Regions from separate parts of the Streptomyces sp. NPDC050416 genome, predicted to be linked through region 3. Evidence: riboswitches for the same ligand, from Rfam matches in the RefSeq annotation. Region 3 holds a riboswitch; each other region holds the start of a gene.

Region 1 (10,213 bases), on a different contig from region 3:
ACGTGAAACAGGCGCCAGGGAGGTCGTCGAGCCCGGCACCGTCGCCTTCTGGGCCGACGGCGACGCCCTCGCCCTCCCCTATGGGCCGACTCCGATCTCACAGGGCGACGAGTGCCGCCTCGCGAGCCCGTGCAATGTCCTGGGACGCATCGACGGCGACCCCGCTCTACTCGCAGCCGTGCGGGACGGCGCCCCGGTACGCGTGGAGCCGGTCGACGATTAGCGCCGACCGGCTCATCCCACGGTTCTCAGCTCCTAGATCTCCTTGCGAAACCCTTCCGCCACCTTCAGGAAGATGTCATTCGCCTCGGTCTCCCCGACCGTGACCCGCACACCCTCACCCGGGAACGGCCGGATCACCACACCCGCCTGCTCACACGCCTCCGCGAACGGGAGCGTGCGCTCCCCCAGCCGCAGCCACACGAAGTTGGCCTGCGTCTCGGGCACCGTCCAGCCCTGGGCGCGCAGCCCGTCGACCACGCGCGTGCGCTCACACACCAGCGAGCCGACCCGGCCGAGCAGTTCGTCCTCGGCACGCAGCGAGGCGATCGCCGCTTCCTGCGCGAGCTGGCTCACCCCGAACGGGACCGCCGTCTTGCGCAGCGCCGCGGCCACGGGCTCGTGGGCGATGGCGAATCCGACGCGCAGACCGGCGAGGCCGTAGGCCTTGGAGAACGTGCGCAGGACGCAGACGTTGGGCCGGTCTCGGTAGAGCTCGACACCATCCGGCACCTCGGGGTCGCGGATGAACTCGCGGTAGGCCTCGTCGAGCACCACCAGCACATCACCGGGCACCCGGTCGAGGAAGCGCTCCAGCTCCGCCCGCCGCACGACCGTGCCCGTCGGATTGTTGGGGTTGCAGACGAAGATCAGCCGGGTCCGGTCGGTGATCGCGTCGGCCATCGCGTCGAGGTCGTGCACATCACCGGAGGTCAGCGGCACCTGCACCGACGTCGCGCCGCTGATCTGCGTGATGATCGGATACGCCTCGAAGGACCGCCAGGCGTAGATGACCTCGTCGCCGGGGCCGGAGGTGGCCTGGATCAGCTGCTGGGCGACACCGACCGACCCGGTGCCGGTGGCCAGGTGGGAGAGGGGCACGCCGAACCGCTCGGACAGCTCGTTCATCAGCCCGGTACAGGCCATGTCGGGGTAGCGGTTGAAGGCGCAGGCCGCCGCCGTCACCGTTTCCATCACGCCCGGCAGCGGCGGGTAGGGGTTCTCGTTGGAGGACAGCTTGTAGGCCACCGGCCCACCCGCCGCGGCCGGCTTGCCCGGCTTGTAGGTGGGGATCCCCTCCAGCTCGGCGCGCAGCTTGGGGCTCGTCTCGCTCACCGCAGTCCTCCTCGCGAAGACCGGCGGCCCATGACCGCCGCCGACATCCAATACTCCTCACCTTATGAGGATTCGGCGCCGCTGCGTATAGCCACGACGGAGCGACGAAGGCCGGCCTCGTGCGTCCCATGGGCATCACTCGTGCGTCCCACCGGCATCAAGGGCATCACCGTACGAAGGCGTACGAATTCAGGGGCGCGCCGCACATATATCTACGCGCCGGTGGTGCGCGCCGTGGCGCGCATCCCCCGTGCAGGTGAGTTGAGACCTCTTCGCAACCTCGGCCACTTGGCAGGCCCGTGCGGGCCCACAAGCCACGTACTGGCATGGGAGCCGCCAACGCCCTTGTTTTCCAAAGCAATTGGGGCTAAATGATCATGCAGAAACGTGCCTGTCAACGCGTGCATATGCGTCCGCACTACCCCACCGCATGAGCCCTACTATCGGCTCGCCATGACAGCAGCAGGGAAGCACCAGGTGAGCCGCGCGGAAACCTCACGTCGAGGCAGTCGGCCGGGTCGGGCGGGTATCAGAGACGTGGCCGCCGCCGCCGGAGTGTCCATCACGACCGTCTCCGACGCCCTCAACGGCAAGGGCCGGCTCCCGGACGCCACCCGGCGCCATGTCCGTGAGGTCGCCGACCGGCTGGGCTACCGGCCCTCGGCCGCCGCCCGGACCCTCCGTACCGGCAAGTCGGGACTCATCGGCCTGACCGTGACCACGTACGGGGATGAACCTTTCACCTTCACCGAGTTCGCGTACTTCGCCGAGATGGCGCGGGCCGCCACCTCCGCGGCGCTCGCCCGCGGTTACGCCCTCGTCATCCTCCCCGCGACCTCCCGCCACGACGTGTGGTCGAACGTCGCCCTGGACGGCACGGTCGTCATCGACCCCTCCGACCAGGACCCGGTCGTCAGCGAACTCGTCCGCCAGGGCCTGCCGGTCGTCTCCGACGGCCGCCCGGCCGGCTCGCTGCCGGTCACGGCCTGGGTCGACAACGACCACGAGGCCGCCGTCCTCGGCATCCTCGACCACCTGGCCGACGCCGGCGCCCGCCGCATCGGCCTGCTGACCGGTACGACCACGGACACGTACACCCACCTGTCGACCACCGCCTACCTGCGCTGGTGCGAGCGCGTCGGCCAGGATCCGGTGTACGAGGCTTACCCGGCGCACGATCCGTGCGCGGGCGCCGTCGCCGCCGACCGGCTGCTCGCCCGGCCCGACCGGCCCGACGCGGTCTACGGCCTGTTCGACCCGAACGGCACCGACCTGCTCGCCGCCGCCCGCCGCTACGGCCTGCGCGTACCCGACGACCTGCTGCTGGTCTGCTGCAGCGAGTCCACCGTGTACGCCAACACGGAGCCGCCCATCACGACGCTCTCCCTGAAACCGCGCCGCATCGGCACGGCGGTCGTGCAGCTCCTCATCGACGCCATCGAGGGAGTGGACTCCGACCGTCCGGTAGAGCAGGTGATACCGACGGAGCTGATCGTGCGCACGTCGTCCCAGCGGCGCTCGCCGCGCACGACGGTCAGCCCGCCGCGGTCACCCGAGGGGACCTAGACCCGTCCGATCGGGTCAACGAACGTGCGCACCCCTGGGGAGAACGTGCGTACTCCTGGGGAGAAACAGGGCCGGTCCCCCGGAGAGAAGGGATCGTTCTCGCGAAGAGAAGGAAAGCGAGGACGGTCACACGGTGGTCAAAGCCCGGCCCAATCGGGGCGAAAGCCGCGGTGAACTGGACTCTTGCTCTGATTCACCACCCCTGGGTCATCACATGGCGCGATCCGCATTCCTATGATGGGCCCACGACACCCACGGGCCGCTACGACCAGGCAGTCCGATGCGGTGCAGATGCGGCGCGATGGTGGAGGGGTCGATGACTCAGGGGGCCGGTCAGGGACCCGAGGTGGAGCGGACGGCGACGCTGCGCGACTTCCGGGTGCCCGCGTACGTCCACGAGGCCGGTCCGTACGTCCACAGCGCCCAGCCCGGCGAGGTCGCCCCGCCGGCCGAGGAGACCTACCCCGAGGGGTACACGCCGACCGAGCGCGACCTGCCCGTGATCAACCGCGGCGACACCGTCCAGGTGGCCGTCGACCCCGAGACCGTCGCAGCCCCGCAGGCCGACACCGGGCAGGGCCCGCTGTACGTCGTGGGTGATGTGCACGGCTACCTCGACCAGCTGGTGGCGGCCCTCCAGGAGAAGGGCCTCCTCGACGCCGACGGCCACTGGTGCGCGGGCACCGCCCGGCTGTGGTTCCTCGGCGACTTCACCGACCGCGGTCCCGACGGCATCGGCGTCATCGACCTGGTGATGCGGCTGTCCGCCGAGGCCGCCGCGGCCGGCGGCTACTGCAAGGCACTCATGGGCAACCACGAGCTGCTGCTGCTCGGCGCCAAGCGGTTCGGCGACACCCCCGTCAACTCCGGCGCCGGCACCGCCACCTTCCAGGCGGCCTGGCTGCTCAACGGCGGCCAGAAGACCGACATGGACCGCCTCCAGGACCACCATCTGCAGTGGATGGCCCGTCTGGACGCCGTCGAGGAGGTCGACGGCCACCTGCTCGTCCACTCCGACACCACCGCCTACCTCGACTACGGCCGCTCCATCGAAGAGGTCAACGACACCGTCCGCGAGACGCTCACGCGCAACGACGCGGACGAGGTCTGGGACCTGTTCCGCAAGTTCACCAAGCGGTTCTCCTTCCGTGACGAGGGCGGCGCGGACGCCGTACGCTCCCTGCTCGATACGTACGGGGGCAGCCGCATCGTTCACGGTCACAGCCCGATTCCGTATCTCCTGGGCGAGGTCGGCTCCGAGGAAGACGAGGACAGGACCGACCCCGTGGTCGAGGGTCCGCACGTCTACGCCGACGGACTCGCCATCGCCATGGACGGCGGCGTGACCATGGCCGGAAAGCTGCTGGTCCAGCAACTGCCGCTGGATGCGTGAACGTTCACCGGGCAGGCGCTTCCCGTCACAGGACCGGACCTGTGAGGGGCCAATTTCGGTAAACACCCTGTCACCGCCCACCTTCGCGGCTCTACCATCGGCTTATCCGTAGCAGGCTCCCCTCCGTTTCTGCCCGACGGCTCGTCAGCATGCCGAGCCCCAAGCCCTACGGAGCATCGGGGGATGCACATGAACAGCGTTCCGCAGCACCTGCTGAGCGAGGACCGCCAGGAATACGAGCGGATCCTCGATGAGGCGCTGCGCTCCGCACCACACCGTCCGGAACTGGCCGCTGTCGGACAGCGGCTCAACCCCGAGCAACTGCGCACCATGGCGCTGAACGCCACCGCGCTCATCACGGCGGCCGCGTCGACCGAATACCAGCACTACGTCAAGGTCCGCGAGGCACAGCGCAGGCCGGCGACGGCCGACCGGCCGGCCGTGCGCGCATCCGGCTCCTCCGAGCCGGACGCGGGCGCGGCGGGCCTCGCCGCCACCATGGGCGAGGTCGCCGAGACCGCCGGCGCGGGCGCCGTCGCCGTCGTCGCCGTCCTCGCTCCCGTCCTGGCCGGAACCGCCGCGGCGATCTTCCTGCTCGTCGGCTACATCCTTCAGATGCTCAACCCCGAGCAGACGTTCGCCCGGACCATGCTCACCACGGGCTGGGTGTTCGGCGCCGTGACCGCGGTCGCGATCCTCGTCGCCGCGGTGGGACTGCTGATCACCGCCCTGCGCAACAAGCCGACGGCCGAAAGCGACCCGCACGGCGAACTGCACGGGGAGGTGGACCGGGCCAGGGAGGCCTGGCGCGAAGCCCTGCTGGAGCGCGGCATCGTGCCCTTCCTCCGGGAGGCCCTCGTCGACCCGAGCGCGACCGCCGCGCTGCACCACACCTCCCCGTCCACGCCGGTCAGCCGCATCCCGCACCTCGGCTACGACCGCCCGGGTTTCACCAGCCCGGACGACGGCGACCGCGGTTCTCGGCCGAGCTTCAGCAGTCCGGACTACACCAGCCCGGACTTCGGAGGCCCGGAACACCAGCCGGAGTAGCCGTCGGGTCGGTGCCCCGGGGCCGGACCCCTCCCGCGGGCCAGGGGACCAGGGACCACCGGTCCCCGGCCCTCGGCCTGTGTGCGGGCGGCTCAGTCCGCGATGGGCAGGTACACGCGGTTCCCGCTCGCCGCGAACTCCTTGGACTTCTGGGCCATGCCGTCCTCGATCTCGGCCTGGGTGCCGCCGTGTTCACGACGGATGTCGTGCGAGATCTTCATGCTGCAGAACTTGGGGCCGCACATCGAGCAGAAGTGAGCCGTCTTGGCGGGCTCCGCCGGCAGCGTCTCGTCGTGGAACTCCCGTGCCGTGTCCGGGTCGAGGGCGAGGTTGAACTGGTCCTCCCACCGGAACTCGAAACGGGCGTCGGACAGCGCGTCGTCCCACTCCTGGGCACCCGGATGTCCCTTGGCCAGATCCGCTGCGTGGGCGGCGATCTTGTAGGTGATGACGCCGGTCTTGACGTCGTCACGGTTCGGCAGGCCCAGGTGCTCCTTGGGCGTGACGTAACACAGCATCGCCGTGCCCCACCAGGCGATCATCGCGGCGCCGATGCCGGAGGTGATGTGGTCGTACGCCGGCGCGACGTCCGTGGTCAGCGGGCCGAGCGTATAGAACGGAGCTTCATCGCAGATCTCCTGCTGAAGGTCGATGTTCTCCTTGATCTTGTGCATCGGGACGTGGCCCGGGCCTTCGATCATGGTCTGTACGTTGAAACGCTTCGCGATCCGGTTGAGTTCCCCGAGGGTCCGCAGTTCCGCGAACTGCGCCTCGTCGTTGGCGTCCGCGATCGAGCCCGGCCGCAGTCCGTCGCCGAGGGAGTACGTGACGTCGTACGCGGCGAGGATCTCGCAGAGTTCCTCGAAGTTCTCGTACAGGAACGACTCCTTGTGGTGCGCGAGGCACCAGGCCGCCATGATCGAGCCGCCGCGCGAGACGATGCCGGTCTTCCGATTCGCCGTCAGCGGCACGTACGGCAGGCGCACGCCCGCGTGGACCGTCATGTAGTCCACGCCCTGCTCGGCCTGTTCGATGACCGTGTCCTTGTAGATCTCCCAAGTCAGCTCCTCGGCCCGGCCGTCGACCTTCTCCAGGGCCTGGTAGAGCGGCACGGTGCCGATGGGCACGGGGGAGTTGCGCAGTACCCACTCGCGCGTGGTGTGGATGTTGCGGCCGGTGGACAGGTCCATGACCGTGTCGGCGCCCCAGCGGGTCGCCCAGGTCATCTTCTCGACCTCCTCCTCGATGGAGGACGTCACCGCCGAGTTGCCGATGTTGGCGTTGACCTTCACCAGGAACCGCTTGCCGATGATCATCGGCTCGATCTCCGGGTGGTTGACGTTGGCCGGCAGTACCGCCCGGCCCGCCGCGATCTCGTCGCGGACCACCTCGGGCGAGACGTTCTCCCGGATGGCCACGTACTCCATCTCGGGCGTGATCTCGCCGCGGCGGGCGTACGCGAGCTGCGTGACCGCCTTGCCGTCCTTGCTGCGGCGCGGCTGACGCGGCCGGCCGGGGAAGACGGCGTCGAGGTTGCGCAGGCCGCCGCGCGGCGAGGTGTGCTTGATGCCGTCGTCCTCCGGACGGACGGGCCGGCCCGCGTACTCCTCGGTGTCGCCACGCGCGATGATCCAGTTCTCGCGCAGCGGCGACAGGCCCCTGCGGACGTCGGTGTCGACGAGCGGATCGGTGTACGGGCCCGACGTGTCGTACAGGGTGACCGACTGCCCGTTGGTGAGATGCACCTGACGGACCGGCACGCGCAGGTCGGGGCGGCTGCCCTCGACGTACGCCTTGTGCCAGCCGATGGACTTCCCGGCCTCCTCGGACTGTGCGTCCTGAACGGAGGCAGGCGTGCGTGCGTCCTTGTTGGTCATGAGACCTACTCCCTACGCCGGCATTACCCGGTAACAGGTTCGGCGGTCGACGCAGCGGCTTCCGTCTGCCGACGTTCCGTGTGAAACATCACTCGACTTCGGTGATGTTTCATGTGAAACATCGCTGGGACGGAGGTCAGCGCCCTCTCAGCCCGGTGCTCCGAGCTCCCGCGTGTACAAAAGGTGCCTCCACGCTAGCGGCAATTCTGGCGCGGTGAACAGAGGGCCCCCCTCGTTCTTGCGATGATCGGTCGGTGACCACGACGCAGCGTCCTCCTTACCCACCGCCCGAACCGCCCCGCGGGTCCGGCGCCGGCGACGGCGACGGCCGTGGGCGTGAGCACGATTTCGCCGCCGGGGGCGGGCTCGGTCCTGCCCGCGGGCAGACGCACGCGCACCGGCCCGGTCCCGGGAACGGACAGGGCGGCGGTCCGGCCGGTCCGGCCTCTTCGTACGGTGCCGGCTCCGGAGGCTGGCAACCCACCGGCTCCGGAGCCGGTTCCAGGGAAGGTGACGCGCACAGCGGAGGCGACGGGTACGGCGGAGGCGACGGGTACGGGCGCGGCGGAGGCGACAGGCCCGGCGGACGCGATGGATACGGCGATGGACACAGCCCCGGCGGAGGCCACGGGCACGGTGGCGGCGACAGGCACGGCGGAGGCGGCCACGGGCATGGTCACGGAAACGGGCCCGGCTCCGAGCCCGGCGGCGGGCACGGGCACAGTCACAACCACGGTCCTGCCACGCCCGTCTCCATGCACCTGCGCAAGGTCATCGCGGCGGTCCTGATCCCGTTCGCCGCCGCCGTGCTGGTCGGTCTCGCCGTGCTGTGGCCGGGCGGCGCCCCGCCGCACGAGCGCACCGGCGTCGGCTTCGACCGGCAGACGCAGGAGGGCTCGGTCACCAAGGTCGTGGCGGTGAGCTGCAAGGAGGCCGGCGCCTCGGGTGTCCCGCCGACCGGCGACACCTCCACCGCCGAGGGTTCCTCCGCGGTGCAGCAGGAGAAGGGCACCTGCAAGCGGGCGACGATCCGGGTCGACAGCGGCAAGGACAAGGGCCGTACCTTCACCGAGATCGTCCAGCCGGACCAGTCCCGCCAGTTGGAAGAGGGCCAGGAGGTCGTGGTCGCCTACGAGCCCTCCGCGCCGAAGGATCTCCAGTACTCGGTCACCGACATCAACCGCCGCCTGCCCATGGCGCTGCTCGCCGGCATCTTCGCCCTCGCCGTCGTGGTCGTAGGGCGGCTGCGCGGTGTCATGGCCCTGGTCGCGCTGGCCATCAGCTTCCTGGTGCTGAACCTCTTCATCCTGCCCGCGATCCTTCAGGGCTCGAACCCGCTGCTCGTGGCGGTGGTGGGCGCGAGCGCCATCATGCTCATCGCCCTGTACCTGTGTCACGGCCTGTCCGCCCGGACCTCAGTGGCGGTGCTCGGCACCCTCGTCTCGCTGCTGCTGATCGGTGTTCTGGGCTCGCTGTTCATCGACTGGGCCGCGCTCACCGGCAACACCGACGACAACACCGGTCTGATCCACGGCCTCTACCCGACGATCGACATGAGCGGTCTACTGCTCGCCGGCGTCATCATCGGATCGCTCGGTGTGCTCGACGACGTGACGGTCACGCAGACGTCGGCGGTCTGGGAGCTGCACGATGCCAACCCGACCATGGGCTGGCGTGGCCTCTACCGCGCGGGGATCCGGATCGGCCGCGACCACATCGCCTCGGTCGTCAACACGCTGGTCCTCGCATACGCGGGTGCCGCGCTGCCGCTGCTCCTGCTGTTCTCCATCGCGCAGAGCGGTGTCGGGACGGTCGCCAACAGCGAACTGGTCGCGGAGGAGATCGTGCGCACGCTGGTGGGTTCGATCGGCCTGGTCGCCTCGGTGCCGGTCACCACGGCCCTGGCCGCGCTGGTGGTCTCGGCCGATCGCCCGGGAGCGCAGCCCGCTGCGGAGGCCGCCGCGGCCCCGGCACGCGGGGGGAAGGGCCGGCGCCGCAAGCGCTGACGGCTCGTGACCTGTGAAGCCGGTTGTCCCGTCGTACGGAGAAGCGTTCCTGCACAGCTCGGCGGCATCCGGTGAAGCGTTACTCCACCGTGCCGCCCGACGGATGTCTCAGCCGGCGCCCTGTTCCGCCAGGATGCGGTCCAGGGCCTCGTCGAGATGGGCGTCGAAGTCGGCGAGCGAGCCCTCCTGGCCCAGCGGCACCAGCTTGTCGGTGCGGTCGAGGAAGGCGACCAGCGGTGCCGTCGAGGACCGGAACAGCGCCTGGTCGCTGCCCACCTGAAGCCGGATCAACACCTCGCCCAGCGAGTCCGGTTCGACCGGCGTGACCCGCACATCGCCCTCCCCGCACGGCCGGCCGACACCGTCGATCAGCAACTCCCGGCCGAAAGCCCAGGTCACCGGGGCATCACCGGGCAAGTGGAAAGTCAGCCTGACGGCATAGGGATCACTGGTCTCATAGCGCAGTTCCACCGGAATGCGGAAGGAGAGCTCCTCGGACACGAGAAAGCTCATCATGACCTCTGCCTGTACGGACTCGCGCATCGCTAACCCCGTCATTCGCCGTGGACTGGCCGGGAACGAACCTCTGACACTTCATGGAATCTTGCTTAACGTACACAGCAGATCACAAGGAGTGAGTTTTCACATACTGATAGAGAGCGCGAGCGAGCCCAGCAGACTCCCGATCTCGCTCTGCAACTGCCGGGCCGCCGGGAGCAGCCGGTGCTCCTGGTGGGCGGGCAGGGAGATGGCCATCGTCGCGGCCGTCGTACCGAGGGTGAGCGGGATCGCCGCGCAGACGGCGCCCAGGGCGTATTCCTGACGCTCGGTCACGGGTTCCATCCGCCGCACCCGCTCCAGACGGCGCAGCAGGCTGTGGTTGTCCCGCACGGTGTACGGCGTGAGGGCCTGCACCGGATAGCGGTCGAGGTGGTCCCGGCGGGCCTCCTCGTCCAGCTGGGACAGCAGGCACTGCCCGATGGCGT
Region 2 (10,213 bases), on a different contig from region 3:
GGACGGAGAAGCTGCCGACGTGGCCACTGCTCCAGTCGCTGGCCAGGGGCCGTTCGATGGAGGCGCGGATCGCGCTCGTGGAGCGCATCGAGGAGGTGCCCGAGGCGTTGAAACGTCTCGGCGGTTAATAAGCTGGCAAAGCAAGTGCTTGCAGCCTGCATATGCGTTGACACTACTTATGTGACGCTTATAGACCTGAGAGCCTCCCGGTAGTGCTGATGCACAGTCAGCGCTGCCTCCACCCCCCGCATTTGCGCATCCTGTAAAGGACAAACGTGGCAGTTCTGTCCGTATCACGTCGTACGGCTTCGCGCCGTACCGTCGCACGTTCCGTGCGGATCCTCGGTGTCGTCTCCGCCTCGGCCGCGCTCGCGCTCGGTGCCGCCGGCAACGCGCTCGCCTGCAACATCAACGAGTTCTCGGCCGAGGCGAAGTGCGAGGGTGACAAGGGCGTCATCACCGTCACGGACGTGGACCCCGCCGGTGTCCCGGCGACCGTCACCGTGTACCTGGAGAACAACGGCGCCGATGTGAAGAAGGTCGGCGAGCAGGTGGTCAAGGGCTCGCGCGAAGGCACCACCATCACCTTCGCCGAGAACTGGAAGCCGAACGCGGAGTACCGCATCCATGTGAAGGCCACTCCGTACGTCGACGAGGACATCAAGCCGAACCTCGTCACCCCGGCCACGGCCTGCAAGAAGGAAGAGGAGAAGTCGCCGGCAACCGAGCCGGCCACGCCGACCCCGTCGGCCTCCCCGTCGAAGCCGGCCGAGGAGGGCGACACCCCGGCCGATACCCCGGCTCCGTCGCCGTCGGAGAGCGAGAGCACCACGCCGGCGGGCAACGCGCCCGCGCCCGCGGCCGGTGACTCCAACCTCGCCGAGACGGGTGCCGACTCCAACACCGGCATCATCGCCGGCATCGCGGCGGCCCTGGTCGTCGTCGGTGGCGGCGCGGTGTTCTTCGGCATGCGCCGTCGTGGGGCGAGCAGCAGCGACAGCTGACGCCTGCGCACACCGTGATGTGGCCCGTCCCGTGATCCCTGGGGCGGGCCACGTCCCGTCTCACCCGAACGTCGCCCGCTCCAGCCAGAACTCCAGCAATTCCCGCTCCCCCAGCACCTCCAGCTCCGGTGCGTCCAGCGGCAGCCGGCGGTAGAAGGCCAGCAGGACGGCGGTGAGCGGCCCGCGCAGGGCGACGGTGGCCTTCTCATGGCCGCGGCGCCAGGTGACACCGTCCTCGGCGAGTTCGATGAGCCACTCGGCGTCGAGGTCGGCGCCGGTGTCGGTGGCGTGCAGGTGGATGCTGCGGCCCGGGCCGCGCAGTTCCCGCGCCGTGTCGTGCGGTGCCGTCCGCTGGACGAACTCGACGATCTGGAGCCACTCGTCGATCGCGTCGGCGGCCACGTCGGGCGCGACCTCATAGGGCAGTCCGGCGGCGAGCATGGCGTCCGCGCGGTGCACGGTGATCTCGTGCGTCATCCGGCGGGCCCAGAACCCGGAGTTGGGGATCCCCGCCCAGCTCCACACCCTCGTGTCCGGCCCGGCCTCCCGCAGCGCCGCGACGACCTGCTCACCGCCCTCCGCCAGCCATGCGTCCAGTACGACGGCGTCACCCCGGATTCCGGGCCCGGCGAGGCCCGGCACCCGCTCCTCGGGCACCTCCTCCTCGGCCCGGGTCCGCACGATGAACTCCACCCAGCGCAGAGCCCCGCCCATGTGCCGGACCAGGTCCTCCAGCGACCAGTCGGGGCAAGTGGGCACGGTTACGGACAGATCCGCGCCGGAGGTGACCACGGACCTCAACAGGCCCACTTGGTGGGCGATTTCGTCGCAGTAGCGGTCGTGTGCGAGTAACGTCATGCCCGCACCCTAGGGGGTGTCCGATCAGTCGAGCACCACGATTTCGGCGGCGTCGAACTCCACCCCGACCTCGTCCCCGGGCTCCGGCGCCGCCCGCAGCGCACAGGCCGCCTCCAGGCGCGGGGCGTCCTCGGGTTGGAGGTGGACGGCGACATGGGTGCCCTTGAAGGTGCGCGCGGTCACCGTGCAGCGCAGACCCGCGCCGACGGGCACCAGGCGCACACCGGCGGGCCGCACGAGCAGGGTCCGTGTGCCCTGCGGGGCATCCTCCGGCACGGGCACCTTGCCCCACGGCGTGTCCGCGGCCTCCGCCCCGACCGTCGCCTCGACGACGTTCTCGAAGCCGAGGAAGCGGGCCACGAACGCGTCGGCCGGCCGCTGCCACACCTCAAGAGGCGTACCGGACTGGGCGATCCGCCCGTCCCGCATCACCACGACCCGGTCGGCCAGCGCGAAGGCCTCCCCCTGGTCGTGCGTCACGGCGAGCACGGTCGTGCCCAACCGGCCGAACAGCTCCTTCAGTTCGACGACCAGCCGCTCCCTGAGCGACCGGTCGAGCTGGCCCAGCGGCTCGTCCAGCATCAGCAGCCGGGGGCTCGGCGCCAGGGCCCGCGCCAGCGCCACGCGCTGCTGCTCCCCGCCGGACAGCGCCGCGACGGCCCGGCGGGACGCGCCCGGCAGACCGACCAGGTCCAGCAACTCCTTTACGCGGTCGGCCTGTTGCCGCTTCGACGCCCCGTGCATACGCAGTCCGAAGGCGACGTTGCCGCCCACGTCCCGCTGGGGGAACAGCTGGTGGTCCTGGAACATCAGCCCGACCCCGCGCCGGTGCGCGGGCACGCCGGCCTGGTCGCGCCCGTCCAGCACCACCCGCCCGGAGTCGAGCGGCTGGAGCCCCGCCACGACCCGCAGCAGTGTCGACTTGCCGCTGCCGCTGGGCCCGAGCACGCACACGACCTCGTGCTCGGCGACCTCCAGATCGACGGCGTCCAGCACGGCACGCCCGCCGAAACGGACCGTCGCACCCTCCAGGGCCAGCAGCATCAGAACTCCCCGCTCCGGTCGGTGCGAAGCCTCTCCAGTACCAGCAGGGCCACGGCGCACACCACCATCAGAACCGTCGAAAGGGCCATCGCCTGGCCGTAGTTCAGCTCCCCGGGCCTCCCCAGCAGCCGCGCGACCGCCACAGGCAGCGTCGGGTTGTCGGGCCGCGCGATGAACACCGTCGCCCCGAACTCCCCGAGCGACACCGCGAAGGCGAACCCGGCCGCGATCAGCAGCGCCCGCCGCACCATCGGCATATCCACCTCGCGCCACACCCGCCAGGGCGAGGCCCCCAGCACCGAGGCCGCTTCCCGCAGCCGCACGTCCACCGCCCGCAGCACGGGCAGCATCGTCCGCACGACGAACGGCACACCGACCAGCGCCTGCGCGAGCGGCACCAGGATCCACGTGGACCTCAGATCCAGCGGCGGCTCGTCCAGGGCGATCAGGAACCCGAAGCCGACGGTCACCGCGGACACCCCGAGCGGCAGCATCAGCAGCGCGTCGAAGCCGCGCACGAACCGCCCGGCGTCCCGGCGGGTGAGCGCGACGGCGGCCAGGCCGCCGATCACCACGGCGATGGCGGTCGCGGCGACGGCGTACTCCAGTGAGTTGCCGATCGCCGCGATCGGCGCCACCAGGAACACCCCGCCGTCGTCCCTGGTGAGCGCCCGGTAGTAGCCAAAGCCTGGTGCGTCCAGCGAGCGCTGCACCAGCACGGCGAGCGGCAGCAGGAGCAGCACGACGACGGTGACGAGCACCCCGCCCAGCAGCGCCCACTGCCCCGTGCCGCGCGGCCGGCGCGCGGTCACGGCCGGGTCGACCAGCCGCAGGGCGGTCTCCCGCCGTCGTACGGTCCAAGCGTGCAGGGCGAGGATCGCGCCCACCGCGACGAACTGGATCAAGGTCAGCACGGCCGCCGTGGACAGGTCGAAGATCTCCGACGTCTGCCGGTAGATCTCCACCTCCAGGGTCGAGAACGTGGGGCCGCCGAGGATCTGGACGACACCGAAGGAGGTGAAGGTGAACAGGAAGACCATGAGCGCGGCGGCGGCCACGGCGGGCGCGAGCGCCGGCAGCGTGACCTGCCGCCAGGCCCGCAGCGGCGACGCCCCGAGCATCCGCGCGGCCTCCTCCTGCCGCGGGTCGAGTTGCGCCCAGAGCCCGCCGACGGTCCGTACGACGACCGCGTAGTTGAAGAAGACGTGCGCGAGCAGGATCGCCCACACGGTGGTGTCCAGCCGCACGCCCCACAGCTCGTCCAGCAGCCCGCCGCGCCCGACCAGCGCCAGGAAGGCCGTACCGACGACGACCGTCGGCAGCACGAACGGCACGGTCACGACCGCCCGCAGGACCTGCTTGCCCGGGAAGTCGAGGCGCGCGAAGACATACGCGCCGGGCAGTGCGACCAGCAGCGTGAGCACGGTCGAGACGACCGCCTGCCAGGTGGTGAACCACAGGACGTGCCGGACGTCGGACTGCGCCAGCACCTCCCCGATCCGCCCGAACTGCCAGACCCCGTCGACCTCCAGACCGCGCGCGACGATCGCGGCGACGGGGTAGGCGAAGAAGACCGCGAAGAACGCGACGGGCACGGCCAGCAGACCGGACCGCGCCGCCGCGCTCCTCTTCCGGGCGGCTACTTCAGTACGAGCGAAGTCCACGACTTGACCCACTGGTCACGGCGGTCGGCGATCTTCGCCGGGTTCATGGTCTCCGGGTCCTTGGCCTGCGGCCCGTACTTCACGAACTCCGGCGGCACCTGGGCGCCCTCGCGCACCGGGTACACGTACATGTTGAGCGGCATGTCCTCCTGGAACCGCTCGCTGATCAGGAAGTCGAGGAGCGCCTTGCCGCCCTTGGTGTTCTCGGCGTTGCTCAGCAGCCCGGCGTACTCGACCTGCCGGAAGCAGGTGCCCTGCGCGACCCCGGTCGGTGCCGCGGCGGGTTTCGGGTCGGCGTAGACGACCTCGACGGGCGGCGAGGAGGCGTACGACACGACGAGCGGCCGGTCGCCCTTGGCCTTCTTGCCGCCGGCCGAGCCGGAGAACTCCTCGTTGTAGGCCTGCTCCCAGCCGTCGACGACCTTCACGCCGTTGGCCTTGAGCTTCTTCCAGTACCCCTCCCAGCCCCCGTCGCCGTACTTCGCGGCGGTGCCGAGCAGGAAGCCGAGGCCGGGCGAGGAGGTGGAGGCGTTCTCGGTGACCAGGAGGTTCTTGTATTCGGGCTTGACCAGGTCGTCGAAGCTGCGCGGCGGGTCGAGCTTGTGGTCGGCGAAGTACTTCTTGTCGTAGTTGACGCAGATGTCGCCGGTGTCGATGGGCGTGACCCGGTGCTCGTCCTGGTCGGCCCGGTACTCCGGCGCGATCCGGTCCGAGCCCTTCGCCTCGTACGGCTGGAACAGGCCGTTGTCGAGGGCGCGGGACAGCAGCGTGTTGTCGACGCCGAAGAAGACGTCGCCCTGCGGGTTGTCCTTGGTCAGGATGGCCTTGTTCACGGCCTGCCCGGCGTCGCCGTCCTTGAGGACCTTGACCTTGTAGCCGGACTGCTTCTCGAAGGCCGCGATGACGTCCTTCGAGGCGGCCCACGAGTCGTGGCTGACGAGGGTCACGGTCTTGGAGTCGCCGGACCCCTGGCCGCCGTCGGACGACCCGCACGCGGCGAGCGTGCCGGCCATGCCGAGCCCGACGGCCACCGCCGTCAGCCGCTTGATGGTGTGGCTCACTGGATTCCTCCTGGAGGACCAGGAGAAGACGCGGCCCTGCCCGGGATCTCTGGGAGTCCCGGGCAGGGCGCAACAGCTCGAGTGATGACCGATCTCCCTACCCAGAATGACCTGGGCCAGGTTCGGAGGGTCTGCGGCCGTGTGCCGCACTCTCAGCGCTGTGGCGCTCCCCTGTCGGAATATGAAGGTGTCGGAAAATACGGTTGTGCTTACGCCGGTCAGACTACCGTTCGGTGGCCGCGAGCTGACCACACGCCCCGTCGATCTCCTGACCACGGGTGTCCCGGATCGTCACCGGCACACCATGGGCCGCGATGGCCTCCACGAACGCCTTCTCGTCCTCCGGCCGGGAAGCCGTCCACTTCGACCCCGGCGTCGGGTTGAGCGGGATCAGGTTCACGTGCACCGGCCTGCCCTTGAGCATCCGCCCGAGCCGGTCACCGCGCCACGCCTGATCGTTGATGTCCCGGATCAGGGCGTACTCGATGGACAGCCGGCGCCCGGACTTGGCGCTGTACTCGAAGCCGGCGTCCAGCACCTCGCGGACCTTCCACCGGGTGTTCACGGGGACGAGGGTGTCGCGCAGCTCGTCGTCGGGGGCGTGCAGCGAGATCGCGAGCCGGCACTTGAGGCCCTCGTCGGCGAGCCGGTGGATGGCCGGGACGAGTCCGACCGTCGAGACGGTGATCCCGCGCTGCGAGAGCCCCAGCCCGTCGGGCTCGGGGTCGGTGAGCCGCCGGATGGAGCCGAGGACCCGGTTGTAGTTGGCGAGCGGCTCACCCATCCCCATGAACACGATGTTGCTCAGCCGCGCCGGCCCGCCCGGCACCTCGCCGTCCCTGAGGGCCCGCATACCGTCCACGATCTGGTGCACGATCTCGGCGGTGGACAGATTCCGGTCGAGCCCCGCCTGCCCGGTCGCACAGAACGGACAGTTCATCCCGCACCCGGCCTGCGAGCTGATGCACATGGTCACCCGGTCCGGGTAGCGCATCAGCACGGACTCCACGAGCGTCCCGTCGAACAGCCGCCACAGCGTCTTGCGCGTGGTCCCCTGGTCGGTCGACAGATGCCGCACGACGGTCATCAGCTCGGGAAGGAGCGCCTCCTGGAGCCGGCCACGGGAGCCGGCCGGAATGTCGGTCCACTGCTCCGGATCGTGCGCGTACCGCGCGAAGTAGTGCTGCGACAGCTGCTTGGCACGAAACGGCTTCTCCCCGACAGCGACAACGGCCTCCTTGCGCTCAGCAGGAGTGAGGTCGGCGAGATGCCGCGGCGGCTTCTTGGCTCCGCGCGGGGCGACGAAAGTGAGTTCTCCGGGTGCAGGCATAACCCATCCAGTGTGGCAGATCAACTCCGGTGCCCCAGGCCGGAGCGGGGTGGGGGCGGTCACCCCTGATCGCCATCTGCCATCGCCGCTCGGCCTCGCACGGCCCAGGGACGGTCCACGGTTCAGTCAGCATGCCGTTTTCGAGGGCCACGGCGGTGAGCCCCTGTCTGAACACAGAAGGGCCCGTCACACAGCGGCCGTACCCCTCAGAGGCCCTGCTCTCCCGTGTGCTCCAGCCGGTCCTTCAGGATCTGCTCGTTGCGCGGCAGTTCCTTGCGGACCTGGGGGCGTACGACGAGCGGGACGAGGACCTTGCCGACGCCGTGGCCCTCGAAGTCGACCTCGATCGTCACGTGGGAGCGCCGTCCCTCGTCGAACGGCTCGACCTCGCCGTGCACCCGCGCCCGGACGGGGCCGTCGACACCCCGCATGCCCCAGCTGTGCGGCGGGTCGTACTCCGTGACCTCCATGGTCATCGGCATGACCCGGCGGCCGACGTGCCGGGTGACCCGCATCCGGGAGCCGACACCGACCGGCCCCTCGTCGAGACGTTCCGCGGACACGGCACTCAGCTGCCACTCCGGCAGCCGCTCGGCGTCCGTGACGTAGTCGTAGACGTCCTCGGGGCGCCGGTCGACATCGATGGTCTGTCGAATGCTGGACATGATGTCCCCCTTTGCGACGTACACCTGAATCGTCCCACGTGGAGACGTCGCAGGCACCTCCGCACAACGGCAGCGAGCCCCCGCCGGTCACCCGGCCGGAGCTCGCCATACGATCCGTAAGAGCCGTATCGCCTCAGCCGGACCCGACGAAGAGCACGAGCAACAGCCACACCACCGGAGCCGTGGGCAGCAGTGAGTCCAGCCGGTCCATGATGCCGCCGTGCCCCGGCAGCAGCGTGCCCATGTCCTTGATGCCCAGGTCCCGCTTGATCATGGACTCGCCGAGATCGCCCAGCGTGGCGCTGACCGCGACCGCGAGGCCGAGCACCAGGCCCTGCCACCAGGCACCGTCGTCGATGAGGAACTGCATGCACAGCGCGCCCACGACCATCGCGAAGGAGATCGCACCGAGCAGACCCTCGCGGGTCTTTCCGGGGCTGATGCGCGGGGCGAGCTTGTGCCGGCCGAAGCGCCAGCCGACCGCGTAGGCACCGGTGTCGCTCACGACCGTGAGCAGCAGGAACGTGAGCACCCGCTGCGCCCCGTCGTCCGCCGTCAGCATCATCGCGACGAACGTCGCCAGGAACGGCACGTAGAACGCCGCGAAGACGCCCGCCGTGACGTCCCTGAGGTAGTTCTCGGGCGGTTCCGTCATGCGCCACACCAGCACGGCCAGTGCCGTGAGCGCCATGGCGACCCAGGCGCCCTCGGCACCCCGGACATACCCGGCGACGACCATCGCGGCACCGCCGAGCGCGAGCGGCACGAGGGGCGCCCGGATGCCCTTGCGTTCGTCCAGCCGCTTGGTCAGCTCCCACAGACCCACCACCACGGCGACCGCGATCACACCGACGAACACGGCCTTGACGACGAACAGCGACGCGACGATCACCGCGCCGAGCCCGACCCCGACCCCTATCGCGGCACTCAGGTCGCGACCCGCGCTCTTCTTCTGCGGCTTGGGTGCCGGCTCTGCGGCGTCGGGCATGGGCTCCGGATTCGTCTCGTTCCGGACCGGAGAGCCGCTCAGCCGAGCAGCCCCCCGGTCGTCATCCTGGTTTCCGCCGTACGCGGCTACGTCGGGCACGATGGGCATGGGGCGAGTCTGAGGCGCTTCATGCGCATCGTAAGCGGGACCCGCCGGAGCGGCTCCCTGGACGTGCCCCTGGCCAGGGGGGTGGGCATGCCCATTCCCATGGGTGTGGGAGTGCCCATGGGAATGCCCTTGGTCGGTGGGCCCCCAGTACCCGGCCTGTGGCGGCGCCCCCCAGGAAGAGTCGTTCATCAGACCTCGAGCAGCTCCGCTTCCTTGTGCTTCAGGAGCTCGTCCACCTGCGCCACGTACTTGTGGGTGGTGTCGTCGAGCTCCTTCTCCGCACGGCGGCCCTCGTCCTCGCCGATCTCGCCGTCCTTGATCAGCTTGTCGATGGCGTCCTTGGCCTTGCGGCGCACGGAGCGGATGGAGACCTTGGCGTCCTCACCCTTGCTCTTGGCGACCTTGATGTACTCGCGGCGGCGCTCCTCGGTCAGCTCGGGGAACACCACTCGGATGATGTTGCCGTCGTTGCTCGGGTTGACGCCCAGGTCCGAGTCGCGGATCGCCTGCTCGATGTTGCGCAGCGCGCTCTTGTCGAACGGGGTCACCACGGCCATGCGCGGCTCGGGCACCGAGAACGAGGCCAGCTGGTTGATCGGGGTCGGCGCGCCGTAGTAGTCGGCCACGATCTTGTTGAACATCGCCGGGTGCGCACGACCGGTGCGGATCGCGGCGAAGTCCTCCTTGGCGACCACGACGGCCTTCTCCATCTTCTCCTCGGCCTCGAGGAGGGTCTCTTCGATCACCACTTGCTCCTGCGTGTCTTGAGTAGGCCCGGCTGCGGTTCCATGTGGGCGGCGGCCGGCTGCGTCGCGTCTTCTTCCTGCACGGTTCCCGACCGGTGGAACATTGTCCATCCCCCGGCCCGGCTCCGTCCCGTCCGTCCCCCGGACGGGGTTGTTCTCGGGTCTCAGTCCCGGCTGCCGGGGTCCCCCACCAGCGTGCCGATCTTCTCACCCTTGACGGCACGTCCGATGTTGCCCTCCGCCAGCAGCTCGAAGACCACGATCGGGAGCTTGTTGTCGCGGCACAGCGTCACGGCCGTGGCGTCGGCGACCTTCAGGTCACGGGTGATGACCTCGCCGTAGCCGAGGTGGTCGAACTTCACCGCGTCCGGGTTGGTCTTCGGGTCGGAGTCGTAGACCCCGTCCACGCCGTTCTTGCCCATCAGCAGCGCCTCCGCGTCGATCTCCAGGGCGCGCTGGGCGGCGGTGGTGTCGGTGGAGAAGTACGGCATGCCCATACCGGCACCGAAGATGACCACACGGCCCTTCTCCAGGTGCCGCACGGCGCGCAGCGGGATGTACGGCTCGGCGACCTGGCCCATGGTGATGGCGGTCTGCACCCGGCAGTCCACCCCCACCTTCTCCAGGAAGTCCTGCAGGGCCAGGCAGTTCATGACCGTGCCGAGCATGCCCATGTAGTCGGAGCGGGCCCGGTCCATGCCGCGCTGCTGGAGCTCGGCACCGCGGAAGAAGTTGCCGCCGCCGA
Region 3 (10,213 bases):
CCCTTGGGCGCGGTCTCGCCACCCTTCACGGACTGGTCCTTCACCGTGTCGCCGAACAGACCGAGCAGTCCGCGGTCCTCGTCGACCTGGAACCCGGCGCCCTTCAGCTCCCGCGTGGCGTCGTCGACGCTGTCGCCGACCACGTCCGGGACCTCGATCATCTCGGGGCCCTTGGACACCGTCAGCGTCACGGTGTCGCCCTCGGCCGCCCGGCCGCCGGGGTTCGGGCTCTGCCGGGCGACCTGGCCCTTGTCGAACTCGGAGGAGGTGACCCGCTCGGTGGCGACCTTCACCTTGAGACCGGCGTCCGTCAGCTCGGCCCTGGCGTCGGCCAGGTCGTCACCGGTGACGTCGGGGATGTCGATGGGGCTGCCCTTGCTGACGACGAGCGCGACCGCCGAGCCCGCGCGCACCTTCGTGCCGTCCGCCGGCCGCGCGGAGATCACCGAGCCCCTGGGCACGTCCTCGCTGAACTCCCGGGTGACCATGCCCGGCTCCAGCCCGTCCTCCTTCAGCAGCGACCGCGCCTTGTCCAGCCGCTGTCCCTCCAGGGCGGGCACCCGTACGTTCTCGGGGCCGTCGGAGATGGTGAGGGACACCGAGTCGTTGCCGCGGATGCGCGTCCCGGCCTTCGGGTCGCTGCTGATGACCGTGCCGCGCTTCACGGTGTCGCTGTAGGCGTGCTCCACCTTGCCGAGCTCCAGCCCGGCGTCCGCCAGCCGGTCCTCGGCCTGCGCCTGCGTCTTCGCCAGCAGCGGGGGGACCTCGGTGAACTGGCCCGAGTTGACGTACCAGATGCCGGTGCCGAGTCCGAGCACGAGCAGAACGGCGACGACGACGGCCATGGGGCCGCGCCGGGGTCCCGAGCGGCGCCGGGACGGCGGGGGCGGCGGGGACTCGAAGCGGCTGGTGCGGTTGAGCGCCGCCGCGGAGCCCTCCTCGTCCTCGTCGACGGGCAGGGGGCGCGGCGTGGCCAGCGCACGCGGGATCACGCTCGTACGGTCGTCGGCGTTGACGTGGTCCGCGGCGAGCGCCTGCGGCGGCACCGCGTCCAGCTGCTCCGCGGTCAGCCGGCCGCGCCCGTCGCGGACCTGCGCGAGCAGCGCCACCGCGTCGTGCGGGCGGATCTCCGGGGTGCGAGCGGTCGCCGAGGCCACCATCTCGTCCAGCGCGTACGCCAGACCGGGCACGGCGGCCGAGGGCGGCGGGACGTCCTCGTGCAGATGCTTGTAGAGGATCACGGCCGGGGAGTCCCCGTCGTGCGGCTTGTCGCCGGTGAGCATCTCGTACAGCATCACGCCGCACGCGTACACGTCGACGCGGGGGTCGGCGGTGCCGCTCTCTATCTGCTCGGGAGCGAGGTACGAGACCGTGCCGAGGACGGTGCCGGTGGTGTTCGTCACCGTGTCCACGGCCCGTACGAGGCCGAAGTCGGCGACCTTGACCCGGCCGTCGTCCCCTATCAGGACGTTCTCGGGCTTCATGTCCCGGTGCACGAACCCGGCGCGGTGCGCGGCGCCCAGCGCGGCCAGCACCGGCTCCAGGATGTCCAGGGCGGCACGCGGCTGCAGGGCCCCGCGCTCGCGCAGCACGTCCCGCAGGGTGCAACCCGCGACGTACTCCATGGCGAGGTAGACGTAACCGCCGTCGGTGCCCTGGTCGAAGACCTGCACCACGTTCGGGTGCGCCAGCCGGGCGACCGACTTCGCCTCGCGGATGAACCGCTCGACGAACGAGCCGTCGACCGCGAGCGAGGGGTGCATCACCTTGAGTGCGAGGACCCGGTCGAGCCGGGTGTCCACGGCCCGGTAGACCGTGGCCATCCCGCCGACCGCGATCCGCGCGTCGATGCGATACCGGCCGTCGAGCACCTGCCCGACCAAGGGGTCCTGAAGGGTCGTGTCCACGCAGGCGAGTGTACGAGCCACGACTGACAGCTCTCGCGCCCCGGCCATTTTCGGGGCGCGACTGAAGCGGACCTGTGACGTGCGTCCCCTTAGCTGCGGGCAGTCGTGCCTCCCCCAGTGCCTTAAGGGCGGCACGGGTGGGCGCAGCGGCACCCCGCACCGCCGGGCTGCGAAACGCCCCGGCCTCAGCACCAACGCCGGGTCACTGAAAAGCAGGCCGCTCAGGATCCAGCGCAGCCATGCCCTCAGCCGGCGAAGACGCCTCCGCGAAATGCCGCCGAGGAATACGCCCAGCCCGATAAGCCAACCTCCCCGCCTCGACCGCGTTCCTCATGGCGGCAGCCATCAGCACCGGCTCCCGCGCCCGCGTCACCGCCGAGGCGAGCATCACACCCGCACACCCCAGCTCCATCGCCAACGCCGCGTCCGACGCCGTACCGGCCCCCGCGTCCAGAATCACCGGCACACGCGCGTGCTCGACGATCAGCTGGAAGTTGTGCGGATTGCGAATGCCCAGCCCGGAGCCGATCGGCGAGCCGAGCGGCATGATCGCAGCGCACCCCACGTCCTCCAGCTTCCGCGCCAGCACGGGGTCGTCATTGGTGTACGGCAGCACCGTGAACCCGTCGTCGACCAGCGTCTCGGCCGCCTCCAGCAGCTCGATCGGGTCCGGCAGCAGCGTGCGCTCGTCGGCGATGACCTCCAGCTTGATCAGGTCCGTGCCGAGGGCCTCGCGCGCGAGACGGGCCGTGAGGACGGCCTCGCCGGCGGTGAAGCAGCCCGCCGTGTTGGGCAGGACGCGGATGCCGAGCTTGTCCAGGACGGACAGCACCGAGCCGTGCACCGAGGCGTTCACCCGCCGCATCGCGACCGTCGTCAGCTCCGTCCCGGACGCGACCAGCGACCGTTCCAGCACGTCGAGGCTGGGCGCCCCGCCCGTACCCATGATCAGGCGGGACGTGAAGGACGTACCACCGAGGACAAACGGATCGTCGGCCATGATCAGCCTCCTTGGACGGCGGTGAGGACTTCCACGCGGTCCCCCTCGGAGAGGGTCGTGGACGGCCACTGCGCGCGCGGGACGACGGTTTCGTTCAGGGCGGCGGCCACGCCGGACGGCGCGGCGGTGAGGGACTTCACGACGGTGTCGAGAGCCGTACCGGGCCGGACCTCCCGGGGCTCCCCGTTGACGGAGATGTTCATGCGGGCTGCTCCGTGAGTGCGGTGGCGCTGCTGAAGCGCTTCGGCGTGAAGGGGCGGGCCTCCTCGGGGAGCTCACCCGTCGTCAGGACGTGCGCCATCGCGTCGCCGGTGACCGGCGTGAGCAGGACGCCGTTGCGGTAGTGCCCGGTGGCCAGCAGCAGCCCCTCCAGCCCGGTCGGGCCGAGCAGGGGCGCGTTGTCGGGGGAGCCGGGGCGCAGTCCGGCCCGGGTCTCGGTGAGGGGCAGCTCGGTGATGCCCGGGACCAGCTCGTGCGCGTCGCGCAGCAGCTCGTACACGCCGCCCGCGGTCACGGTGGTGTCCCAGCCCAGCTCCTCGCTGGTCGCCCCGACGACCAGCTCGCCGCTCTCGCGCGGTACCAGGTAGACATGGCTGCCGCGCACGACCGCGCGCACGGTCCGGTTCAGGAAGGGCCCGTGCCGCCGCGGCATGGTCAGCCGTACGACCTGCCCCTTCACCGGCCGCACGGGCGGCAGCACATCCTCCGGGACGCCCGCGAGCCGCCCGCTGAGGCTGCCCCCGGCCAGGACGACCTGCCCGGCCTCCAGCGGGGTGCCGTCGTCCGTGACGGCGCCCGTGGCCCGGTCCCGTGCGACGGTGAGCCGCTCGGCCCACGCCCGGTGGAAGACCACACCGGCCCGCTCGCACGCGGTGACCAGCGCCCCGGCCAGCCGCCGAGGATCGATCTGGTGGTCCCCGTCGACCCGCAGCCCGCCGCGCACGCCCGGCGCGAGCATCGGCTCCAGGCGACGGCACTCCCGCCCCGACAGCCACTGCGACTCCAGGCCCGACTGCTGCTGCAGGGCGTGCAGTTCGCGCAGATGGGCCCGGTCGTCGGCGTCCAGGGCCACGGCGAGCGTGCCGCACCGGCGGTAGCCGAGGTCGTGGCCGGTCTGCTCGGTGAGCTCGGCCGCGAAGTCCGGGTAGCGCCGGGCGGAGGCCAGATTCAGCCCGAGCAGGGTCTGCTCGCCGTAGTGCAGTTCCGTGACGGCGGCCAGCATCCCGGCGGCCACCTGTGCGGCTCCGCCGCCCGGTTCCGGGTCCACCACGGACGTGGCGAGCCCGCGCTGCGCGGCCCGCCACGCGGTGACCAGGCCGATGATCCCGCCCCCGATGACGAGGACGTCTGACGTGCGCGTACGCGACATGGGCGTCCAGCCCCTCCCTTCGCCGGCATGACCCGGATCAGGTTCGTACGGTCGGAGGCCGCCAGCCTCCCTCTCAGCCCGGTGCGTCCGGGCTCCCGCGAGTGCATTGCGTTGGCCACCCACCCTAGCCCGCTGCCGTATGCCGCAGTAAGGGAGCCACCACCACGGCCCGCTTCCTCGACGGCCCGGTCCGCGCCCCGGTCGCGTGTGCAGCAGGTCACTGGGTATGAGCACTGACTGACAAAATGTCAGTTGTCTATGGTGATCAGGTGAGCGAGCAGACGCAGGAACCAGGTTCGTCCGCGCCCCGGCGCGTGGTCGTGGCGGGCGCGGGGATGGCCGGTGTGCAGACCGCGGTCGCCCTGCGCGAGCAGGGCTTCACCGGCACCGTGCGCCTGATCGGCGCGGAACCCCACCAGCCCTACGACCGGCCCCCCTTGTCCAAGGCCGTCCTGCTCGGCAAGGCCGAGGGCTCCGCCTTCGACGTCGACTTCGAGGCCCTCGGCATCGAGCTGCGGCTCGGCTGCGAGGTGCGGGGCCTGCGCCCGGGCGACCACGAGCTGGACACCGAGGACGGGCCCGTGCCGTACGACGTCCTGGTCGTCGCGACCGGTGCCGAACCGATCCGGTTGCCCGGGGCGGAGGGCGTGCCGGGCGTGCATCTGCTGCGCACCCTGGACGACGCCGAACGGCTGCGGCCGGTGCTGGCCGGCCGGCACGACATCGTGGTCGTCGGCGCCGGCTGGATCGGCGCGGAGTTCGCCACGGCCGCGCGCGAGGCGGGCTGCGCGGTGACCGTCGTGGAGGCCGCCGAACGGCCCCTCGCCGGGGCGCTGCCCGCCGAGGTCGCCGCGCCGATGGCCCGCTGGTACGCCGACGCGGGTGCCGTGCTGCGGACGCACGCGCGCGTGGAGCGCGTGGAGCCCGGCACGGTGGTTCTCGACGACGGCGCGCGGCTGCCCGCGGACGCGGTCGTCGTCGGCATCGGCGCCCGACCGGCCACGGCCTGGCTGGCCGGCTCCGGGATCGAGCTGGGCCCGCACGGCGAGATCGTGGCCGACCAGCACCTGCGCGCGTCGGTGCCCGACGTGTACGCGGTCGGCGACTGCGCCTCCTTCCCCTCGGGCCGGTACGGCGAGCGCCTGCTGGTGCACCACTGGGACAACGCCCTCCAGGGGCCGCGCACGGTCGCCGTGAACATCGTCGGCCGGGCCTCGGGGGAGACCCCCGCGGTGTACGACCCCGTGCCGTACTTCTGGTCGGAGCAGTTCGGGCGTTTCGTGCAGTACGCCGGGCACCACGCGGCCGCCGACACGACCCTGTGGCGGGGCGACCCGGCCGGACCGGCCTGGACGGTCTGCTGGCTGCGCGGAGACCGGCTGGTCGCGCTGCTGGCGGTGGGCCGTCCCCGGGACCTGGCGCAGGGCCGCCGCCTGATCGAGTCGGGCACGCCGATGAATCCGGCGTTGCTGGGGGACCCGGCGAGGCCGTTGAAGGCGGCCACGGCGTAGCTCGGAAGGCGCGCGGATCCGCCCAGGTGGGCGGGCCCGGCTTCCGACTGTCAGTGGGGGATGGCAGGCTGGTTTCCGTGACCGAGATTGACGCAAAGATCGATGCTCTCGTCCCTGCCTGGCTCACCCTCCCCGACATCGCCGAACAGTTCGGCGTCGAGGTGACGCGCGTGCGGCAGCTGGTCAAGGAGGGCCAGCTCATCGCCGTACGCCGCGGTGAGAACCGCGCACTGCACGTCCCCGCGGCCTTCATCGACGGGGACAAGGTCGTCAAGGGCCTGGCCGGAACCCTGACGCTCCTGCGGGACGACGGCTTCACGGTCGAAGAGATGCTGGAGTGGCTCTTCACCCCCGACCCGAGCCTGCCCGGCACGCCGGCACAGGCCCTGAGCGAGAACCGTGGCACGGAGGTGAAGCGCCGAGCCCAGGCGCTCGCGGTCTGACCCGACCACGACCGAACAACGGTCCGGCGCGCACGCGCGGGGCCGGACCCGAACAACCGCCCGGTGTTGGCCGGGGCCCGTGGGGCGACCCATGGAGCCCCGGTCACGGGGCGGCTTGTGCCCGGCAGGGGCGGGGCGCCGGAGTCACCGGAGCGGGGACTCTCTGCGGCCATGGCAGCACGCCGTGCGCAGGGGCGCCGTGCCGCCCGCCCGCACAGGCGCGGGGGCCCGAGGGCTTCGTCCTGCCATCGGCACGGGTGCGCCTTGAGCCGGTACGCCACCGCACCTGCACCCGCACCCGTGCGCAACCATGGCGTACCCGCACCCGACGGCGCGAGGACGCACCCGCACCCGCGCACCACCAACACCAGGGGGACGACGCATGGCCGCCACAACCGCCACCACCCGCACCACCGCCCGCGCACAGCTCGCCGACGCGCGGGTCTACCTCTGCACCGACGCGCGCAAGCGGCAGGGCGATCTCGTGGAATTCCTGGACGCCGTACTGGCCGGCGGGGTCGACATCGTGCAGTTGCGGGACAAGGGCATGGAGGCGGCCGAGGAGCTGGAGCACCTGGCCGTCTTCGCCGACGCCTGTGCCCGGCACGGCAAGCTGCTCGCGGTCAACGACCGGGCCGACGTCGCCCACGCCGCCGGCTCCGACGTGCTGCATCTCGGCCAGGGCGACCTCCCCGTCCCCGCGGCCCGCGCGATCCTCGGCGACGACGTCCTGATCGGCCGCTCCACGCACGCCGAGTCCGAGGCCGCCGCGGCCGCCGTCCAGGACGGTGTGGACTACTTCTGCACCGGCCCCTGCTGGCCCACCCCCACCAAGCCCGGCCGGCACGCCCCCGGCCTGGACCTCGTCCGGTACACCGCCGCCCTCGGCACCGACCGGCCCTGGTTCGCCATCGGCGGCATCGACCTCGGCAATCTCGACCAGGTCCTGGAAGCGGGCGCCCGGCGTGCCGTCGTCGTACGGGCGATCACCGAGGCCGACGACCCGGGCGCGGCGGCGGCCGATTTCGCGAAGAGGCTGCGGGAGCAGCAGGAGGCCGGTTCGTAGGCCGGTTCGTGGGCCGGTTTGTCCAAGGGATGGACAACAAGTGCACAAATCGGGCCAAAGTCCGATGTCCGGTTGGGGGACCGACCGCCCCTGACTAACCTGCCGGTATGGCCCTCGGCACCGCATCCATCAGATCGGACCACGCGCGCACCGTCCGTGACCTGCTCGCGACCGGCAAAACGACGTACTCGTTCGAGTTCTACGCCCCGAAGACCCCGAAGGGCGAGCGGAACCTGTGGAACGCGCTGCGCCGGGTCGAGGCCGTGGCGCCCGACTTCGTCTCCGTGACCTACGGCGCGGGCGGCTCCACCCGCGCGGGCACGGTCAAGGCGACCGAGGCGATCGCCTCCGACACCACCCTCACGCCCATCGCGCACCTCACGGCGGTCGACCACTCGGTGGCCGACCTGCGCAACATCATCGGCCAGTACGCCGACGCCGGGATCCGCAACATGCTCGCCCTGCGCGGGGACCCGCCCGGCGACCCGATGGGCGAGTGGGTGCCGCACCCGCGGGGCCTCGCCTACGCCGCCGAACTCGTCGAGCTGATCAAGGCGTCCGGCGACTTCTGCGTGGGCGTCGCAGCCTTCCCGGCGATGCACCCGCGCTCCACCGACTGGGACACCGACGTCCGCCACTTCGTCGACAAGTGCCGTGCGGGCGCGGACTACGCCATCACGCAGATGTTCTTCCACCCGGAGGAGTACCTCCGGCTGCGCGACCGCGTCTCGGCCGCCGGCTGCGACACCCCGATCATCCCCGAGGTCATGCCGATCGCCAGCGTGCGCTCGCTGGAGCGGATCGGCTCTCTCACCAACGCCGCGTTCCCGTCCGCCCTGAAAGAGCGGATCCTCACAGCAAAAGACGATCCGGCCGCTGTACGCTCCATTGGTATCGAATTCGCCACGGAGTTCTGTGCGCGGCTGCTCGCCGAGGGAGTGCCCGGCTTGCACTTCATCACGCTCAACAACTCCACGGCGACGCTGGAAATCTACGAGAACCTGGGCCTGCACCACCGACCGCAGGCCTAGACCGTTCGCACCGGTATACGACACACTGCGTTGCGGCGACTGGGAGAGGGGCGTACATGGGCTGGGCGGTCCTCTACATCGCGTTCGGCATCGTCGCGCTGTGGCTGCTGGGCGAGGTGCTGTTGCAGTACAAGGCGCGGCTGCGCTGGCGGCTGCTGGCCTTCGTCGGTTTCCTCGGTGTCGTGGTCGGTGTGCTGATCCCGTCCGTCATCGTGATCGGACTGGGCGCGGCCGCCTTCGCGGTCGGGCAGACCTACGTCACCCTGTCGTTCCGCAGCGGCTTCTCGGCCGGCTGGGCGATGAACGCGCCGAAGCTGGGCGGCGGCAAGGGCCGCCGCGGTGAGCGCGGCCGTCAGGAGCCGAGCCTGGAGGTCTCCGACATGGAGGCGGCCGACGGCGGCTACGGCGACGAGGGCGCCGACTACCGCCGCGACACCACCGCCCCCGCCTACGGCCAGGACGACGACTACGACCGCGACGACGTCTTCACCCCGTCGCGCCCGGTGCAACCGACGGCCGCCGAGACCACCGCCGTCTACGAGCCGCAGCCCGTGCCCGACGACACCGGCTCCTACGGCGTGTACGGCGACACCGGCTACCAGCAGGGCCCGCCCCAGGACCAGTACGCCGCCACGGCCCAGGGCACCGACCAGCCCTACGCCTACGACTACTCGGGCTACGGCCAGCAGCAGGGCTACGACGCCACGGACCAGCAGCAGTACGCCGCCTACTCCGACCCGTACATCGGCACGCCGACCTACGGCGGGGCCTCGTACGACACCTCCTACGGCGACCAGCAGTACTACGCCCAGCAGGGCTACGGCCAGGACCAGTACGCCGGCACCTACGGCGGCGAGACCCCGCCGGCCGGTGTGTGGGTCCCGCAGCAGCGCACCACCGACGAGTACGGCCAGGAGCTGCCGCCGGAGCAGCAGTCGTACCCGTACCAGGGCAACGGGCAGCAGCAGACGCCCGGGAACGGCTTCGACGAGCAGTACCGTTTCTGAGGCTTGAACGCCGCTCGGGCGGCGAGCTCACTGAGAGCCCCGGAACTCCGGTCCCTCCACGATCAGTCCCGCCACCAGCGCGCCCGACATGCCCGCGTGCGGCAGACCGCCGCCGGGATGCGCCCAGCCGCCGACGGTGAACAGACCGGGCACGCGCGTGCTGTTGGACGGATGCAGCAGCCGCCCGCCGTCCGCCGCCAGGGCGGGCACCGGCACCGCCCCGCCCTCCGCGCCGGTCGCCTCGGCGATGTCGGCCGGGGTGCGCACCTCGTGCCAGAGGAGGCGGTCGCGCAGATCCGGTACGGCGCGTTCGGCGACCGTGATCATGTTCTCGGCGAGGGTGTCGCAGGGCTCGCCGGGCCGGGCGGGCACCACCGTCGTGAGGGCGACCGCCTCGTGGTCCGGGTCCGGGACCAGTCCCGGGTCGTCGGGCCGCAGGACCGTGACCGTGGGACGCGGGTTCTGCGCCGCCGTGCCGAACAGGGCGTCCAACTCGGCCTCGCGGTCCGCCGCGTGGACCACCGTGCGGTGTGCCGTGCCCTCGGGGCGGGCGCCGCGCAGGGCGAGCAGCACCGTGACCCGGCTCGCCGCCGCGGGCTGCGGCGGCACGTCGCCGTCACCTCGCACCACGGCCTGCGCCGACAGCCGGTCCAGCGCGCCGGGCGCGACACCGGCGACCACGAAGTCCGCCTCCGCGACCGTGCCGTCGGCGAGTTCCACCCCCGAGGCGCGGCCGTCCTTCTCCAGCACCCCGGTCACGTCGGCGCCGAAACGGAACTCGACCTTTCGGGCCACGCACCGCTCGTACACCGCGCGGGCCAGCTCCCGCAGGCCGCCACGCACGTACCAGATGCCGAAGGCGTGCTCCATGTACGGCAG

Evidence for each region. A riboswitch is a leader RNA that binds a small molecule or an ion and turns the genes downstream of it on or off. The one in region 3 is predicted to bind thiamine pyrophosphate.
Region 1: it holds a riboswitch for thiamine pyrophosphate, as region 3 does, so the genes downstream of both, thiC (phosphomethylpyrimidine synthase ThiC) here and thiO (glycine oxidase ThiO) in region 3, are expected to answer to the same signal.
Region 2: it holds a riboswitch for thiamine pyrophosphate, as region 3 does, so the genes downstream of both, ACIBL4_RS29115 (thiamine ABC transporter substrate binding subunit) here and thiO (glycine oxidase ThiO) in region 3, are expected to answer to the same signal.

What each region holds. Positions count from the first base shown of each region.
Region 1 is NZ_JBITII010000014.1:203,358-213,570, forward strand. It holds gene ACIBL4_RS35320 (cyclophilin-like fold protein) at 1-223, shown strand, start outside; gene hisC (histidinol-phosphate transaminase) at 256-1,335, opposite strand; gene ACIBL4_RS35330 (LacI family DNA-binding transcriptional regulator) at 1,789-2,901, shown strand; gene ACIBL4_RS35335 (metallophosphoesterase) at 3,203-4,294, shown strand; gene ACIBL4_RS35340 (hypothetical protein) at 4,478-5,344, shown strand; gene thiC (phosphomethylpyrimidine synthase ThiC) at 5,437-7,221, opposite strand; TPP riboswitch at 7,214-7,403, opposite strand; gene ACIBL4_RS35350 (YibE/F family protein) at 7,476-9,227, shown strand; gene ACIBL4_RS35355 (SsgA family sporulation/cell division regulator) at 9,336-9,770, opposite strand; gene ACIBL4_RS35360 (IclR family transcriptional regulator) at 9,870-10,213, opposite strand, start outside.
Region 2 is NZ_JBITII010000010.1:229,242-239,454, reverse strand. It holds gene ACIBL4_RS29140 (LOG family protein) at 1-128, shown strand, start outside; gene ACIBL4_RS29135 (LAETG motif-containing sortase-dependent surface protein) at 333-1,004, shown strand; gene ACIBL4_RS29130 (maleylpyruvate isomerase family mycothiol-dependent enzyme) at 1,065-1,862, opposite strand; gene ACIBL4_RS29125 (ABC transporter ATP-binding protein) at 1,887-2,906, opposite strand; gene ACIBL4_RS29120 (ABC transporter permease) at 2,906-4,570, opposite strand; gene ACIBL4_RS29115 (thiamine ABC transporter substrate binding subunit) at 4,546-5,583, opposite strand; TPP riboswitch at 5,708-5,814, opposite strand; gene rlmN (23S rRNA (adenine(2503)-C(2))-methyltransferase RlmN) at 5,855-6,961, opposite strand; gene ACIBL4_RS29105 (SRPBCC family protein) at 7,168-7,626, opposite strand; gene ACIBL4_RS29100 (phosphatidate cytidylyltransferase) at 7,760-8,911, opposite strand; gene frr (ribosome recycling factor) at 8,911-9,468, opposite strand; gene pyrH (UMP kinase) at 9,633-10,213, opposite strand, start outside.
Region 3 is NZ_JBITII010000004.1:292,038-302,250, forward strand. It holds gene pknB (Stk1 family PASTA domain-containing Ser/Thr kinase) at 1-1,907, opposite strand, end outside; gene ACIBL4_RS14625 (thiazole synthase) at 2,110-2,907, opposite strand; gene thiS (sulfur carrier protein ThiS) at 2,910-3,110, opposite strand; gene thiO (glycine oxidase ThiO) at 3,107-4,276, opposite strand; TPP riboswitch at 4,274-4,385, opposite strand; gene ACIBL4_RS14640 (NAD(P)/FAD-dependent oxidoreductase) at 4,546-5,787, shown strand; gene ACIBL4_RS14645 (helix-turn-helix domain-containing protein) at 5,865-6,230, shown strand; gene thiE (thiamine phosphate synthase) at 6,613-7,296, shown strand; gene metF (methylenetetrahydrofolate reductase [NAD(P)H]) at 7,404-8,327, shown strand; gene ACIBL4_RS14660 (hypothetical protein) at 8,384-9,334, shown strand; gene ACIBL4_RS14665 (phytoene desaturase family protein) at 9,362-10,213, opposite strand, start outside.